3 regions of the Winslowiella toletana genome follow, and region 1 is predicted to be linked to each of the others. Evidence: predicted binding sites of a transcription regulator. Region 1 holds the regulator's gene; each other region holds the start of a gene.
The links. Region 1 encodes PurR, which represses purine synthesis genes. Its sites were predicted from a motif close to CANGCAAACGTTTGCNTG; they were not measured.
Positions count from the first base shown of each region.

Region 2: a site for PurR is predicted at 2,617-2,634, ahead of pyrC (dihydroorotase). Genes of this name have one in related genera too.
Region 3: a site for PurR is predicted at 1,572-1,589, ahead of rbsD (D-ribose pyranase). Genes of this name have one in related genera too.

Region 1 is NZ_CP134152.1:2,273,829-2,279,304, reverse strand. It holds gene RIN69_RS10745 (C40 family peptidase) at 1-729, shown strand, start outside; gene ybiO (mechanosensitive channel protein) at 789-3,071, opposite strand; gene cydH (cytochrome bd-I oxidase subunit CydH) at 3,265-3,354, opposite strand; gene purR (HTH-type transcriptional repressor PurR) at 3,638-4,663, shown strand; gene punR (DNA-binding transcriptional activator PunR) at 4,695-5,476, opposite strand, start outside.
Region 2 is NZ_CP134152.1:1,965,685-1,971,160, reverse strand. It holds gene RIN69_RS09285 (YceH family protein) at 1-186, opposite strand, end outside; gene rimJ (ribosomal protein S5-alanine N-acetyltransferase) at 209-802, opposite strand; gene grxB (glutaredoxin 2) at 1,185-1,832, shown strand; gene RIN69_RS09270 (lipoprotein) at 2,001-2,564, shown strand; gene pyrC (dihydroorotase) at 2,702-3,748, shown strand; gene dinI (DNA damage-inducible protein I) at 3,841-4,086, shown strand; gene RIN69_RS09255 (hypothetical protein) at 4,261-4,536, shown strand; gene bssS (biofilm formation regulator BssS) at 4,753-5,007, shown strand; gene solA (N-methyl-L-tryptophan oxidase) at 5,112-5,476, shown strand, end outside.
Region 3 is NZ_CP134152.1:4,868,468-4,873,943, reverse strand. It holds gene alsS (acetolactate synthase AlsS) at 1-1,440, shown strand, start outside; gene rbsD (D-ribose pyranase) at 1,601-2,020, shown strand; gene rbsA (ribose ABC transporter ATP-binding protein RbsA) at 2,028-3,539, shown strand; gene rbsC (ribose ABC transporter permease) at 3,536-4,507, shown strand; gene rbsB (ribose ABC transporter substrate-binding protein RbsB) at 4,537-5,418, shown strand.

The sequences.
Region 1 (5,476 bases):
CACGCATCGCCACACACCGCTATTAATGCCAGTCAGCATAAGGCAGAAAAGAGTAGCGCCCGTGATGACGATCGCCGAAAGCGACGTCAGCAGGTAAAAACCCCGGTAAAGAAACCCCGCCAGATTTCGGAACAGAAACCGAAGCTGAAGAAAAAGAGTAAAGTGCAGACCGCTTCGCTCAGCGCACCGAAAAGTACCCTCACCACGAAGAAACTGGCCAAACGCTATGGTCATAAGCGCAATCGCAAAACCAGCGATGTTGCCACCACTGCCAGTATCAACAATGGTCCGCTTAAGATGAGTAAAGCCCATCGCGTGCGCTATCAGAAAGCACGTGAAACGGCGATGAATAAGCTCATGGGCCAGTTAGGTAAACCCTATCTGTGGGGTGGCGCATCGCCACGAACCGGCTTCGACTGCAGCGGTCTGGTGTGGTACGCCTATAAAGATCTGGTGAAATTCAAGATCCCGCGCACTGCCAATGAGATGTATCACCTGCGCGATGCCGCCCAGGTCAAACGCGAGTCACTGGAAAAAGGTGATTTGGTGTTCTTTCGCATCAATAACCGCGGGGCTGCCGATCATGTCGGCGTTTACCTTGGTAACGGTAAATTTATTCAGTCGCCACGCACCGGCAAAGATATTCAGATTAGCGCGTTAAGCGAAGATTACTGGCAGCGCCACTATGTAGGCGCGCGTCGGGTAATGACGCCAAAAACCATTCGTTAAACGCTTCCGACAGCTTTGATTTAAATGAAACGGGCGGCCTGTGCCGCCCGTTACTGTAATTACGAAGCCGGATTCACTTTGTTCTCACTCTGTTGCATTAACTGTGGATGTTGCCCGGCGCGCGACAGCTGCATCGCCTGTTGCGGCATACTGATCCCTGCACGGTCAAAGTGAATTTTAACCAGGCGATCCAGCGCATACTGCACCACCCACTGTTTGAGCGCCAGCGTGCGCACCGTTACCCTGGTGGTAAACGAGCGGTCGCCCAGGGCCACCACGCCGTTAAACACCGGCTCGCCAATCAGGAAGAATTTCACCTGCTCATCCTGCTTCAGCTCTTCAATTGCCTGATGCAGCACCTGATTAACATGATCGATATCTTCATCACGACTCACGGTGTAATTAGCACGATACACCCCGAATTCACGCGCATAGTTAGCCAGCGTCGTCATCGAAGAGTAAGGCACGATATGGTAGACACCATAGTCATCCCGCAGGCCAACAGAACGGATCGTCATACGCTCGACGGTGCCGGTAATGCCACCCACCGTGACATATTCACTGGTGTTCATGCCGTTCTCGAACTGGATAAACACGCCGGTAATCACATCTTTCACTAACGTCTGTGCACCGAAACTGATTGCCAGTCCGAGCGCACCGGCACCGGCCAACAGCGGCGCGATATTGATGCCTACCTGCGACAGCACGATCATAATGGTGATGGTGCTGATAACAATCGCCAGCACGTTGCGAAACAGCGTCAGCAGCGTGCGTTCGCGCGCGCTGGGACGAGTGCCGTTACTCATCTCCAGTACCAGGCGATGCTCAATAATACTGGCCAGAATCGTCCAGCTAAAGGTGGCGATCAGCAGAATAAGCAGAATATGTAACAGGCCGCCGATAACTTTACCGCCGGTCTCGCTGCTGGCCCACTGTTGCAAATTAAACAGATGCCAGGCATCCAGCAGGAACAGTGATACCGCCAGCACCACCATTACGCGCAGAATTTTCAGCCCGTTGGGTATATAAGAGTTGATACGGCGTTCCAGCATCGGATAACGCAGATTCATTTGATCCGGCAGTGAAATCCGCCGGGCGATCCAGCGCGTCATCATACCGGACAGCAGTGCGCCAAGCCCAATGACCAGCAGGCTCTTCACCGTGGCACCCATCATAAAGCTCAGGCTGTTGCCGAAATCAAACTGCGAGAGGAAAAACAGCATCAGGAAATAGGCAATCGCCAGCAGGTGCCAGATGTGGCCAAAGCCGCGGAGTATCACACTGAAAAACGCCATTGACCGTTCTGCCAGCAAATCGATTTGGTTATGGATCGATTTACGGTTACGCATAATCAGAGTCAGTGCATAGACCGTCAGCGCCAGCATTACAACCAGATTGACCGCCGCGGCTGCCTGATAACTGATTTGCGTCGCCACCACCGGCACCACCACCATCAGGCCATAACCGATTAAACCACTCAGCCAGGCAAGACGCTGATTCCAGTAGCGCGCGGTGGCATCACTGAACGGGAACGGGCGCAGATAAGCGAAACCGGGCGCGAAAATCAGCCGCAGAACCGCTTTAAAGAACTCTATTACCGCAAAAGCACCGAGGAACAGCGACTGTTGATGAGCGATCACCGCACTGCCGTTGTTGAACTGGTGAGAAAACAGTTTGCCACCTGCCAGCACCAGCATCAGTACTAACAGATCGATGATAAACGCGCCGAGAATGGCGGCCGGTAATTTGTACCACGGTCCACCGTGATCCTTGGCGTTACGACCCCAGCTGCCAATTCGATTGTACAGCGGGCCCACCAGCCGGCGAATCAGATGGAATATGGCAAAAGTCACCACCACCATCAGCAAAAAATAGCCGAGGGCGTGGAAAAATGCACTGGGATCAAACGTGCGCTGCGGCCCGGATTCGACCACTTTCTGCAAGGCGTTCACCCGCTGACTCAGCGCCTGTAACGTCTGTTGCGCAAACTGGCTGACGCTGTCGCTTAAGCTGGTCGCACCGCTGGGTGCGGCAACTTGCGGCACAGCATCCGCCGCCTGAGTTTTAGACTGCGCTTCCGCGGCGCGCTGTAACTGATCAATTAATGCATCACGCGCCTTTTCATCTTTAAGGATGCCCGCCAGCGCGGCGTAAGGAATATCCTGCTCAGTTTGCTGCGCGGTATCGGCAGCAGGCGCGGGTTGCGCAACAGCAACCGGTGAGATAACGCTGATTAACAGCAGCAATAATACGGCGATGAAGGGAAAAAATCCCGACGGGTGCGCTCGCCCTGGCGCCCGACAGCAGATAGTTGATGACATGGTATTCTCGAATAATTTCATTAGCACAATCAAGTGAGTAACAGACCGTCAGCGGCGCATAACAATCCCGCCACTGAGCATATTGCAGCATGCAGGCGCTGTTTAACTCCGCGTGCGCATGACCATTAAATAGCCAATTTGCGCAAAAAAAAACGTCTGAGGGAATTCATCAGACGTTTTAAAAGGGTTAATCCTGAAGATTAACCGATGTTTATCAATTCATTACCGCGGTGAAACTGAAGGCAATAATTACCAGCAGCGCGCCGACGGTGGTCAGCAGAGAAAACTTCAGATTGGTGTCCATACTTCACTCCTTAAAGACCTTACAATTAATAACTCTCACTATTTTCCCATATAAACAGGTAAAAATCTCGTTTTCTGCTCACAGCCTTGATAGAATTCTGTTTTTCCGTTGCGCAACAACTGCAACACCGCGTCACTTGCCGTGTTTCCTGACGTCAATCTCCTGCCCGACGTCACTCAGATTGCAACAATGAAACCGATCGCGCCAGAAAACGCGAAGCATACGCAAACGTTTAACATGATGCTTATCAATCCTTTAAGATAAGCGCAGGAGTACCATTTTAATGGCAACAATTAAAGATGTGGCGAAACGCGCCGGTGTTTCTACCACCACCGTTTCTCATGTCATCAATAAAACCCGCTTCGTGGCTGAAGAGACCCGCGAAGCCGTTTGGGCCGCCATCAAAGAGCTGCACTATTCGCCCAGCGCCGTTGCGCGCAGCCTGAAAGTGAACCATACCAAATCGATTGGTTTGCTGGCGACTTCCAGTGAAGCGCCCTATTTTGCTGAAATTATTGAAGCAGTTGAAACGCGCTGTTTTGCCAAGGGCTATACCTTGATCCTCGGCAATGCTCATAATGATCTCCAAAAACAGCAGGCTTATCTGTCGATGATGGCGCAAAAGCGCGTCGATGGTCTGCTGGTGATGTGCTCGGAATATCCTGACGAGCTGCTGAAGATGCTGGAAGACAATCGCAACATTCCGATGGTGGTGATGGACTGGGGCGAATCACGCGGCGATTTCACCGATACCGTGCTGGATAATGCTTTTGAAGGCGGTTACCTGGTGGGACGCTATCTGATTGAGCGTGGTCACCGTGATATTGGTGCGATCCCGGGTCAACTTGAGCGAAACACCGGCGGTGGGCGCCATGCCGGTTTTCTCAAAGCGCTGGCCGAGGCCAATATTGCCGTGCGCGATGAGTGGGTTGTGCAAGGCGACTTTGAGCCGGAATCCGGATATCGCGCGATGCAGCAGATTTTATCGCAGAAACAGCGGCCAACCGCGGTATTCTGCGGCGGCGATATTATGGCGATGGGCGCCATTTGTGCAGCAGATGAAATGGGCCTGCGGGTGCCGCAGGATATTTCGGTGATCGGTTATGACAATGTGCGCAACGCGCGCTATTTCACGCCAGCGCTGACTACCGTCCATCAGCCGAAAGAGCGCCTCGGCGAAACCGCATTTGATATGCTGCTGGATCGCATCACCAGTAAACGCGAAGAGCCGCAGACGATTGAAGTACATCCTTCATTAATCGAGCGCCGCTCGGTGGCTGACGGTCCGTTCCGCGACTACCGTCGTTAATCCGCTACCGGCCACCCGTTGGCCGGTCAGTTTATCCTTCGCGAAGCCACTCCTGATTCATGGTCTCCGGTGTACCCAGATACTCCAGCAACCAGCTCAGCGCCGGTGAAGCACTCTGCTCAGCCCAGCTGACGCAGCACGGGCTGTCGGGGAATTCGGCCGGTAGCGTTAATTCGGCCAGCGAACCTTCAGCAATCAGCGGCGCAGCAAAATGCCCGGGAACCATACCCACGCATAACCCTGCCAGCAGGCAATCAAACGCCGATTCCCAGTCCGGTGCCACCAGCCTTCGCTGGTTGTCCAGTGTCCAGGTAATGCGTTTTGGCAGGCTGCGCGAGGTGTCTTCCAGCACCAGCGACGGCCACTGGCGAATTGTATCATCATCAATGCTTCCCACTTGCTGCGCCAGCGGATGGTCGGCTCTGACCACGCAGCGCCAGTTAAGTGCGCCCATATCACGGAAACCAAAGCGACCACCGACCGGGATCGCCTGGGTAGCGCCAATCGCGACATCGACTCGCCCGTCAACCAGCGCATCCCAGACGCCATTAAACACTTCATGCCAGACCAGCAGCTCCATATCCGGGAAATGGCGATAAAAATCGAGCACCAGCTGGCGGGTGCGCTGGGGTTTAACAATCAGATCCACTGCAATGCTCAGCTGTCCGCGCCAGCCGTTAGCGACCTGCTGACACTGACGGCGCGTGGCAAGCATTTTTTTGATAACAGTGCGCCCTTCCTGTATAAATACTTTCCCCGCATCGGTTAATACCACATCGCGATGACGCCGCTGAAACAGCGGAACCGCCAGCC
Region 2 (5,476 bases), 310 kb from region 1:
CAGCAGATCCAGCGTGTCCTGCACCGCATTTTCGCTTAGCGACATCACCGGTTCGCGATTGGACTTTTGATTACAGGCGCTTACCACGCCGTTCAGCGACATCGGATATTGTTCCGGTGTGGTGACCTGCTTTTCCAGCAGACAACCGACCACGCGAGCCTCGACGGGCGTCAGCACGATTTTCATATCAGGGTTCAACCTCTGTTTGTTATTGGCCGCGACGCTCGACTGTCCAGTCAGGCGCGGTTAACGACGTCAGCACATGATCCTGCCAGCGACCGTCAATCAGCAGGTAATCTTTGGCATAGCCCTCTTTCTGGAAGCCAAGCCGTGCCAGTAAATCGCCGCTGCGTGCATTGTGCGGCATATAATTGGCCATAATACGATGCATGCGCTGCTGGCGCTGCATATAGCGTATCGCCGCCTGCAGTGCCTCAAACATCATTCCCTGCCCCTGCCACTTCTCACCCAGCGAATAACCGAGATAGCAGGCGTAAAATGAGCCGCGCAGTACATTACTGAAATTGGCAACACCCCGCACTTCATTCTCGTCAGGATCTAAAATAATGAAATAGAAGGCGCTGCCCTGCTTATGCATTTCGGCAATCAGCCCCAGTCGCGCTTGCCAGCCGGAAGGATAGCAGTGGCTGTCATCGCGAACCGGCTCCCAGGGTTTTAAAAAGGCGCGGTTTTCCGCGTAATAATCCGCCAGCCGCCAGGCATCCCGCTCGTGGACCAGACGTACCACTAAGCGGTCAGTTGTCAGGCGCACTTTCGGCGCAGCAGAACGATAGCCAAACATCTTATCTCCCAAACCCATGGCCGATAAAAAATTGATTGAAAATCACACTACGGCTAAACCCTCAGACAGAGCGCAAGCTATCCGCCATTTTTGCCAGCCTGCTTTCACTATAACCGCCATCTCTGTTCATGGTAAATTGTTGACGACAATTGTGATGACTTTTCAGTGGAAATCACTGAAATCATGACACTAATTGCACAATTAAGATGAAAAACATCGATTGGCAAGTGCTGTTTAACGCTGTGGCAAGGCCGGGATACCTGACTGAGTGGCGGCCAGCCTCCGGTTTGCCCTCTCCGGCAATCTGACCCATACTTCTTCAATACATTCAAAACATTGATAACGGCAGACGCTGCGGTCAATGTTCTTAGGAGAGGGTCTGATGAAACTGTATATCTATGAGCACTGTCCATTCTGCGTTAAAGCACGCATGATTTTTGGCCTTAAAAATCTGCCGATTGAACTGGTGGTAATGCTCAATGACGATGAAGAGACGCCCAAACGTCTGATTGGGCAAAAAATGGCCCCCATCCTGCAAAAAGAGGATGGCAGCTGCATGCCGGAAAGCATGGATATCGTGCACTTTATCGATAATAAAGATCGTGAACCGTTGATCACCGGACAAACTAATCCGGCCATCTCCAGCTGGCTGCGTCAGGTTAATGAATACGTGAATAAACTGCTGTTGCCACGTATTGCCGAAGCGCCTTTTGCTGAGTTTGCTACGCCTGAAGCACGGGCATATTTTAAAAACAAAAAACAGGCCAGCATCGGCAACTTTGAAGAACTGAAGCAGCACTCACCCGGCTTGATCAAAAAGATCAGCGACGATCTGCGTCAGCTGGATAAACTTATCGTTAAACCCAATGCGGTCAACGGCGAGCTGTCGGAAGATGATATTCACCTGTTCCCATTACTGCGTTCACTGTCGCTGGTGGCCGGCGTGGAATATCCGACGCGGGTGGCAGAATACCGTGACAATATGGCGAAACAGACACAGATAAATCTGCTGTCTTCAGTAGCGATTTAATCCCCTCGGTCAGAGAACTGAGCCGCCAAAGGCTCAGTTCTCTGCACTGCTCTCTCTGCTAATTTCTTATCCGATTTAAGTGATATCCTGGTGACTCTTGCTGCCCGCCAGGGCAAGCTATGCGCCAGTATTACCGCAGTTTGCGCGACGAAAATATCGAGGACAGTGATGAATAAAATTTTTCCTGGGCTAATTGCCCTGATTTTTGCCGGTTTGCTTGCCGGCTGTAACCAGCTAACTCAATACACCATCAGCGAGCAAGAGATTAATCAGGCACTGCAAAAGCACAACAATTATGAGAAACAATTGGGTGTTGCCGGGCTGGTTGATGCGCATATTGTGCTGAGCGATCTCAGCAGCCAGATTGGCCGTGAAGAACCGAATAAAATTACCCTCACCGGCAATGCAAAAGTGGATATCACTTCGCTGTTTGGCCCACAAAAGGCCGATATGAAACTGACGATGAAAGCGCAGCCGGTATTTAACAAAGAAGAAGGCGCTATCTATCTGAAGGATATGCAGATCGTTGATGCTCAGGTGCAACCGGAGAAAATGCAGTCGGTGATGAAAACCCTGACGCCGTATCTCGATCAGTCGCTGAAGAGCTACTTTAACCAAAAACCAGCTTATGTCCTCAGCAGCGACCGCAGTAAAGCGGAGTCGCTGGCGAAGCGATTTGCTCAGGGTATTGAGGTTAAACCCGGAGAACTGGTGATACCCTTTACTCAGTAACTCGCCGCCCTCGTGAAAACGGGGGCTTTTTTTTATCTGGCAGCACAAAGCAAGTGCAATCGGTTGCCTTTATCCCTATGCTTAGACCCCGGCTCAAAACCGCCATACGAATTCCCTTCTTAGCCGGAGCATAACTGATGACTGCACAACCCCAGCAATTACTCATTCGCCGCCCTGACGACTGGCATATCCATCTGCGTGATGATGAAATGCTGCAGACCGTGGTGCCGTTTACCAGCGAGGTGTGCGGTCGGGCAATCGTGATGCCGAATCTGGTTCCGCCGGTTACCAGCGTCGCCAGCGCGATAGCCTATCGCGATCGTATTCGCGCGGCCGTACCCGCCGGGCATGATTTCACGCCGCTGATGACCTGTTATCTGACGGATTCCCTTGATGCTGATGAAGTGGAAAAGGGTTTTAGCGAAGGCGTATTTACCGCCGCGAAACTTTATCCGGCGCATGCCACGACCAATTCGAGCCACGGCGTTACCAATATTGCCGCCATCGCGACGGTACTGGACCGGATGCAGAAAATCGGTATGCCGTTACTGATTCATGGCGAAGTGACCGATGCCCATATTGATATTTTTGATCGCGAAGCGCGCTTTATCGACACGGTGATGGAGCCGCTGCGCCGGCAGTTCCCACAGCTGAAAGTGGTATTTGAGCATATCACCACGAAAGAAGCCGCCGCCTATGTGCAGGAAGGCAATCGCTTTATTGCTGCCACCATCACTCCACAACACCTGATGTTTAACCGCAACCATATGCTGGTCGGCGGCGTGCGCCCGCATCTTTACTGCTTGCCGATTCTGAAACGTAATGTACATCAGGAAGCACTGCGCCAGGTTATCGCCAGCGGCAATGACCGCTTCTTCCTCGGCACCGATACTGCCCCGCATAGTCGCCAGCGCAAAGAAGCCAGCTGTGGCTGTGCCGGGGTGTTTAATGCGCCGACTGCGCTACCGGCATACGCAACGGTATTTGAAGAGATGAACGCCCTGCAACATCTGGAGGCGTTTTGCTCGGAAAACGGCCCGCGCTTCTATGGCCTGCCGCTTAATGAAGGCACCATCAAGCTGGTGCGCAAGCCGTTTACCGTCACCGACAGCATTCCGCTGGGCGACGATACGCTGGTGCCATTCCTCGCTGGCGAGACGCTTAACTGGTCGGTAGAACTCTGATAAAAAACTGGGAAGCCGCCGCTTCCCATTTTTATGTTGCTTCCGCGATTAATTGACTGTATAAATGTACAGTATACTTATCGGAGGCTCTCATGCGTGTAGAAGTCACTGTAGCAAAAACCACCACCCTGCCCGCGGGTGCGCTTGAAGCACTTACGCAGGAACTTACCAAACGTATCGATAAGCAGTTTCCTGAATCGGACAACCGCGTATCGGTACGCTATGCCAGCGCCAATAATTTGAGCGTGCTGGGTGCCGGAAAAGAACAAAAAGATCTCATCAGTGACATTCTGCAAGAGACCTGGGAAAGCGCGGATGACTGGTTTATCACTGATTAACCACACCGCCAGCTGTAACCATGAAATGCTGTTGTTTGCCGGGTGTCGCCATCCGGTTTTTTTGTTTTTACCGCTCTCCTCGCTTCACCTTGCTTAAACACCCACCACCTGTATAAACTATTGCTAAACGATGACCTACCTTGCGCTTGTCATGTTTTACAGGAGGTGTTACCCATGACTGCAGATAAACCCGAAGAGGCAATGACATTCGGTGAATTGCTGGCTTTGATCAGCGATCAACAGCGTCGCTTGTCGGTGCTGGAAAATGCCTTTTCATATCTTTCCTTTTGTCTGGACGAGAAGTCGAATCAGCTAATGATTCACAGTCTGCGTCTGGAAGCGCAAAACCAGAATCGCGATGAGACTATGCAACAGCATTTTACGCGTCTCGCCGATGAACTGGAAAAACGCAATGGCATCCTCAAAGTCCAGCCGGATGCTACCGTCTGATGATTAACTCCCGCTGCTGCGGGAGTTTTTTATTTTCCATATTGCTTATCTTTTACGCTTAAATATTCATCAACCAGCAATGCATTTCACTATCTGCACACTTTTCATGCTATCTGTGTTAAATATGCTGTTATAATCAATTCGCTCTATGTAAAAAAGGCCGCATTGGAACCTCGATAAATCACTTCGTTTTGACGAGTAATAAAGGGGGTTATAATGGACAGTAACAAAGACGTAATCCAAACACATCCCCTGGTCGGATGGGATATCAGTACGGTAGACAGCTATGACGCCATGATGATTCGTCTGCATTCGCTCTCATCTGGCGAGCAACCAGCCGATGAGGCTGAAGTGGGACAGACCTACTGGTTAACCACTGATGTTGCCAGGCAGTTTATATCGATTTTAGAAGCTGGCATTGCGAAGATAGAAGCAACTGAATACCAGGATCGTGATTACAAAAAGCATTAACTTTTCACTTGTTGCTTCGGGGCACCCAATATGGGTGCCTTTTTATTGCCGGTAAGTTTTTGCTATTCTGCGGAAAACGATTGCATGAGTCAGGAGTAACACAGATGGTTTACGATTTAATCGTGGTTGGGAGTGGCTCCGTTGGCGCGGCTGCCGGCTTTTATGCCACGCAAGCGGGGCTGAAAGTATTAATGATAGACGGCGCGCATCCGCCGCATCAGCAAGGCAGCCATCATGGCGAAACTCGTTTGATTCGCCATGCATACGGTGAAGGCGCACGCTATGTACCGCTGGTGCTGCGCGCACAAACGTTGTGGGATCAGCTGGAACAGCTGAGCGGCGAGCGCATTATGCAGCGCAGCGGCCTGATTAATCTGGCACCGGTTAACTCTGAATTTATCAATAATGTCATCGACAGCGCGCAGCAATATGGCCTTGATGTACAGATTTTACAGGCTGATGAGGTTCG
Region 3 (5,476 bases), 2.3 Mb from region 1:
TCTGGCCCGGGCTGTTCCAATCTGATCACCGGAATGGCGACCGCCACGTCGGAGGGCGATCCGCTGGTGGCCATCGGCGGTGCGGTAAAACGGGCGGACAGCGCCAAGCAGGTGCACCAAAGTATGGATACCGTCGGCATGTTCCAGCCGGTGACCAAATACGCGGTTGAAGTCACCTCGCCGGATGCGCTGGGCGAAGTGATCTCTAATGCCTTTCGCCGTGCCGAACTGGGGCGTCCTGGCGGTGCCTTTATCAGTCTGCCGCAGGATATTGTTAATCAGCCGGTGCGCGGCAATGTGCTTAATCATCGCGGCAACGTGTTGGCTGGCCCGGCGCCGGACCACGCCATTGAAGCGGTAGCCCATAAGATCGCAGAAGCCAAAAATCCGATCATTCTGTTGGGATTAATGGCCAGCCAGCCTGATAACGCCGCGGCGCTGCATCGCTTGCTTGAGCGCAGCCATATTCCGGTGACCAGCACCTATCAGGCGGCTGGCGCGGTCAGCCAGTCACACTTTTCACGCTTTGCCGGTCGGGTCGGTTTATTTAATAACCAGGCGGGTGATCGTTTACTGCGCCAGGCGGATCTGATTATTACCGTCGGCTACAGCCCGGTAGAGTACGAGCCGGCGATGTGGAACAGCGGCACTGCCATGCTGGTGCATATTGATGTGATGCCAGCAGAAACGGACAACTGCTATTTGCCCGATGCTGAGCTGGTGGGTGATATTGCCGCGACGCTTGATAAGCTGGCGCGGCTTATCAGCGCACCGTTGCAACTGAGCAGTGCATCGGCGGAAATCCTGCAGGATCGACAAACTCAGCGTCAGCTTCTCGCGCTGCGTGGTCATCAACTCAATCAGTTTGCCCTGCATCCACTGCGTATCGTGCGGGCGATGCAGGATATTATTAACAGTGATGTCACGCTGACCGTCGATATGGGCAGTTTTCATATCTGGATAGCGCGTTATCTGTATAGCTTCCGCGCGCGGCAGATCATGATCTCTAACGGGCAGCAAACGATGGGTGTGGCGTTGCCGTGGGCGATTGGCGCCTGGCTGGTCGATCCGAGCCGCAAAGTGGTGTCGGTTTCGGGCGATGGCGGCTTTATGCAGTCCAGCATGGAGCTGGAAACCGCAGTACGACTGAAAGCCAATATTCTGCATATTATCTGGGTCGATGATGCCTACAATATGGTGGCGATGCAGGAAGAGCAGAAATATCAGCGGGTTTCTGGAGTGAAGTTTGGTGCCATTGATTTCAAAGCCTATGCCGAAGCGTTTGGTGCCGCAGGCTTTGCGGTAGAAAGTGCTGATGCGCTGGAGCCGACGTTGTGTAAAGCAATGGATGTCGCCGGCCCGGCGGTAGTCGCAATACCGGTCGACTATGCCGACAATCACCTGTTAATGGGGCAGTTGCACCTGAGTCAAATTCTGTAATCACCACTGTTGATGCCTTAGGTTTACTGCCTAAGGCAAATTTTTCCCGCCGCCAGCGAAACGTTTCGATGGCGATCACACTTCTATTATCTCCCCGTTGTTTTCCGCTGTGCTTTTTTTAAACTCCCGATCAGCGAAACGTTTCGCTCTGGAGTGAAAAATGAAAAAAGGCAGCTTACTGAATTCTGATATTTCTTACGTGGTGTCCCGGATGGGGCATACCGATAGCCTGGTAATCTGTGATGCCGGTCTGCCTGTTCCGGCTGGCCCGCAACGCATCGATCTGGCGCTGACGCACGGTATTCCCGGTTTTATCCAGGTCACGGAAGCCGTAACGAAAGAGATGCAGGTAGAAAGCGCCATCATCGCGGAAGAGATTAAGCAGCATAATCCGCAGCTTCATAGCGAACTGATCGCACTGCTCGAATCCTTGCAACAACTTCAGGGAAATATCATCACCGTTAGTTACACCAGTCATGAACAGTTCAAACAACAGACTCAGCGTAGTCAGGCGGTCATTCGCACTGGGGAGTGTTCTCCCTATGCGAATGTCATCCTGTGCGCTGGCGTGACCTTCTGAGGCTGGCATGCAACCGTTATTGCAACTGAAAGGCATTGATAAATCTTTCCCCGGCGTGAAGGCACTCTCCGGTGCTGCGCTGTCGGTCTACGCTGGCCGCGTGATGGCGCTGGTCGGTGAAAACGGCGCCGGGAAATCCACCATGATGAAAGTGCTGACCGGAATTTATGCCCGTGATGCCGGTTCGCTGCAATGGCTGGGTAAAGAGACCAGTTTCAGCGGGCCGAAGGCATCGCAGGAAGCCGGGATTGGCATTATACATCAGGAACTTAACCTGATACCTCAGCTTAGCATCGCGGAGAATATTTTCCTCGGTCGCGAATTCGTTAACCGCTTTGGCGGCATTCAGTGGAAGAAAATGTACGCCGCTGCCGATGCGCTACTGCAACGCCTGAATCTGCGCTTTGACAGCCATAAGCTGGTCGGTGATTTATCGATTGGCGATCAGCAGATGGTGGAGATCGCCAAAGTTCTCAGTTTTGAGTCGAAAGTGATCGTGATGGACGAGCCGACCGATGCGCTGACTGATACCGAAACCGTCTCGCTGTTCCGCGTGATTAACGAACTGAAAGCGCAGGGCTGCGGCATTGTCTATATCTCGCATCGCATGAAAGAGATCTTTGAGATTTGCGATGACGTAACGGTATTTCGCGACGGCCAGTTTATTGCTGAACGCACGGTTGAAAGCCTGAGTGAAGAGTCGCTGATCGAGATGATGGTAGGCCGCAAGCTGGAAGATCAATATCCACGTCTTGATAAGGCACCCGGCGAAGTGCGTCTGAAGGTGGAAAATCTTAGCGGGCCGGGAGTTGATGACGTCAGCTTTTCCCTGCGTAAGGGCGAAATTCTGGGAATCGCCGGCCTGATGGGCGCGGGCCGGACTGAACTGATGAAAGTGCTTTACGGCGCGCTGCCGCGTACCGGCGGTAAGGTGATGCTGGATGGTCGCGACGTGCAAACGCGCTCGCCGCAACAGGGCCTGGCCAATGGCATTGTCTATATATCGGAAGATCGTAAACGCGATGGGCTGGTGTTGGGCATGTCAGTGAAAGAGAACATGTCGCTGACGGCGCTGCGCTATTTCAGCCATGCCGGTGGACGTCTTAAGCACGCGGAAGAGGAACTGGCGGTGGGTGATTTTATTCGCCTGTTTAAGGTGAAAACGCCGTCGATGGAACAGCCGATTGGCCTGCTTTCCGGCGGTAACCAGCAGAAAGTGGCGATTGCCCGTGGCCTGATGACCCGCCCGGATGTGTTAATTCTCGACGAGCCAACGCGTGGCGTTGATGTCGGGGCGAAGAAAGAGATTTATCAGCTTATCAACCAGTTTAAAGACGAAGGGCTGAGCATCATTCTGGTGTCGTCCGAAATGCCGGAAGTTCTTGGCATGAGCGACCGGATTCTGGTGATGCATGAAGGCCGCCTCAGCGGCAATTTCCCGATTGAACAAGCCACGCAGGAAGCCCTTATGGCGGCCGCTGTGGGCAAGCAACACAGCGAGGAGTTAGCACATCTATGAGTACTCAAACGTTATCGGCACGTCGCCGCTTTTTCAGCAAAGCGTGGCTGCTTGAGCAGAAGTCGCTGATTGCTCTGCTGGTGCTGATTGCTATCGTTTCCAGCCTCAGCCCGAACTTTTTTACCGTAAATAACCTGTTTAACATTCTGCAGCAGACTTCCGTCAACGCCATTATGGCGGTTGGCATGACGCTGGTGATCCTGACTTCCGGTATCGATCTGTCGGTCGGCTCGCTGCTGGCGCTGACCGGTGCGGTTGCCGCTTCGCTGGTCGGGCTGGAAGTGAATGCGCTTGTGGCCGTGGCGGCTTCGCTGGCGCTGGGGGCTTTTATTGGCGCGATTACCGGCACCATTGTTGCTATAGGCAAAGTGCAGGCGTTTATTGCCACGCTGGTGATGATGCTACTGCTGCGCGGCGTCACTATGGTTTATACCAACGGCAGCCCGGTAAATACTGGTTTTAATGATAACGCCGATCTGTTTGGCTGGTTTGGTATTGGCCGCCCGCTGGGCATCCCAACACCAATCTGGCTGATGGCTGGCGTATTTTTGCTGGCGTGGTACATGCTGCATCACACCCGTTTAGGTCGCTACATCTATGCCTTAGGCGGGAATGAAGCCGCGACTCAGCTCTCCGGCATTAATGTTAAACGGGTGAAAATCATCGTTTATTCGCTGTGCGGCATGCTGGCGGCACTGGCGGGCAGCATTGAAGTCGCGCGCCTCTCTTCCGCACAACCCACCGCCGGTACTGGTTACGAGCTGGATGCGATTGCGGCAGTGGTGCTGGGCGGTACCAGTCTGGCAGGCGGCAAAGGAAGAATTATCGGTACGCTGATTGGCGCACTGATCCTTGGCTTCCTGAACAACGGGCTGAATCTATTAGGTGTTTCTTCCTACTACCAGATGATCGTTAAAGCAGCGGTAATTTTGCTGGCGGTGCTGGTGGATAACAAAAGCAGCAAATAACCCTCTCTACCTGGACAGGAAATAACATAATGAAAATGAAAAAACTGACTGCACTTGCCGTACTGCTCAGCGCCACCCTCAGTGCCAACGCGCTGGCAAAAGACACCATTGCGCTGGTGGTTTCCACCTTAAATAATCCGTTCTTTGTTTCATTAAAAGATGGCGCGCAGAAAGAAGCCGATAAACTGGGCTATAACCTGGTGGTGCTGGATTCACAGAATAATCCGGCAAAAGAGCTGGCTAACGTGCAGGATCTCACCGTGCGTGGCACCAAACTGCTGCTGATCAACCCAACCGATTCTGATGCCGTGGGTAACGCCGTCAAAATGGCAAATCAGGCTAATATCCCGGTGATCACGCTTGACCGCGTAGCGTCGCAGGGCAAGGTTGTCAGTCACGTCGCTTCTGATAACCGCTTCGGTGGCAAAATGGCCGGTGACTTTATCGCGAAGAAAGTGGGTGAAAGCGCCAAAATTATTGAACTGCAAGGTATTGCCGGCACTTCTGCGGCGCGTGAGCGCGGCGAGGGCTTTAAACAGGCCGCCGATGCGCACAAATTTGCCATCCTTGCCAGCCAGCCTGCTGACTTCGACAGAACCAAAGGTCTGAACGTGATGCAGAACCTGCTGACAGCCCATCCGGATGTGCAGGCAGTCTTCGCACAGAATGATGAAATGGCACTGGGTGCATTACGTGCATTGCAAACTGCCGGTAAATCTGATGTGGTGGTAGTGGGCTTCGACGGCACCGATGACGGTGTAAAAGCCGTTGAAGGCGGTAAACTGGCCGCAACCGTTGCTCAGATGCCGGAGCAGATTGGCGTTATTGGCGTGCAAACTGCCGATAAAGTGCTGAAAGGCGAGAAAGTACAGGCGATCAATCCGGTAGACCTGAAGCTGGTTACCAAATAAATCAAAGAAAAGCAGGGCACTGCGCCACCTTTAAAGGTGGCGCACTTTTGGGACGATT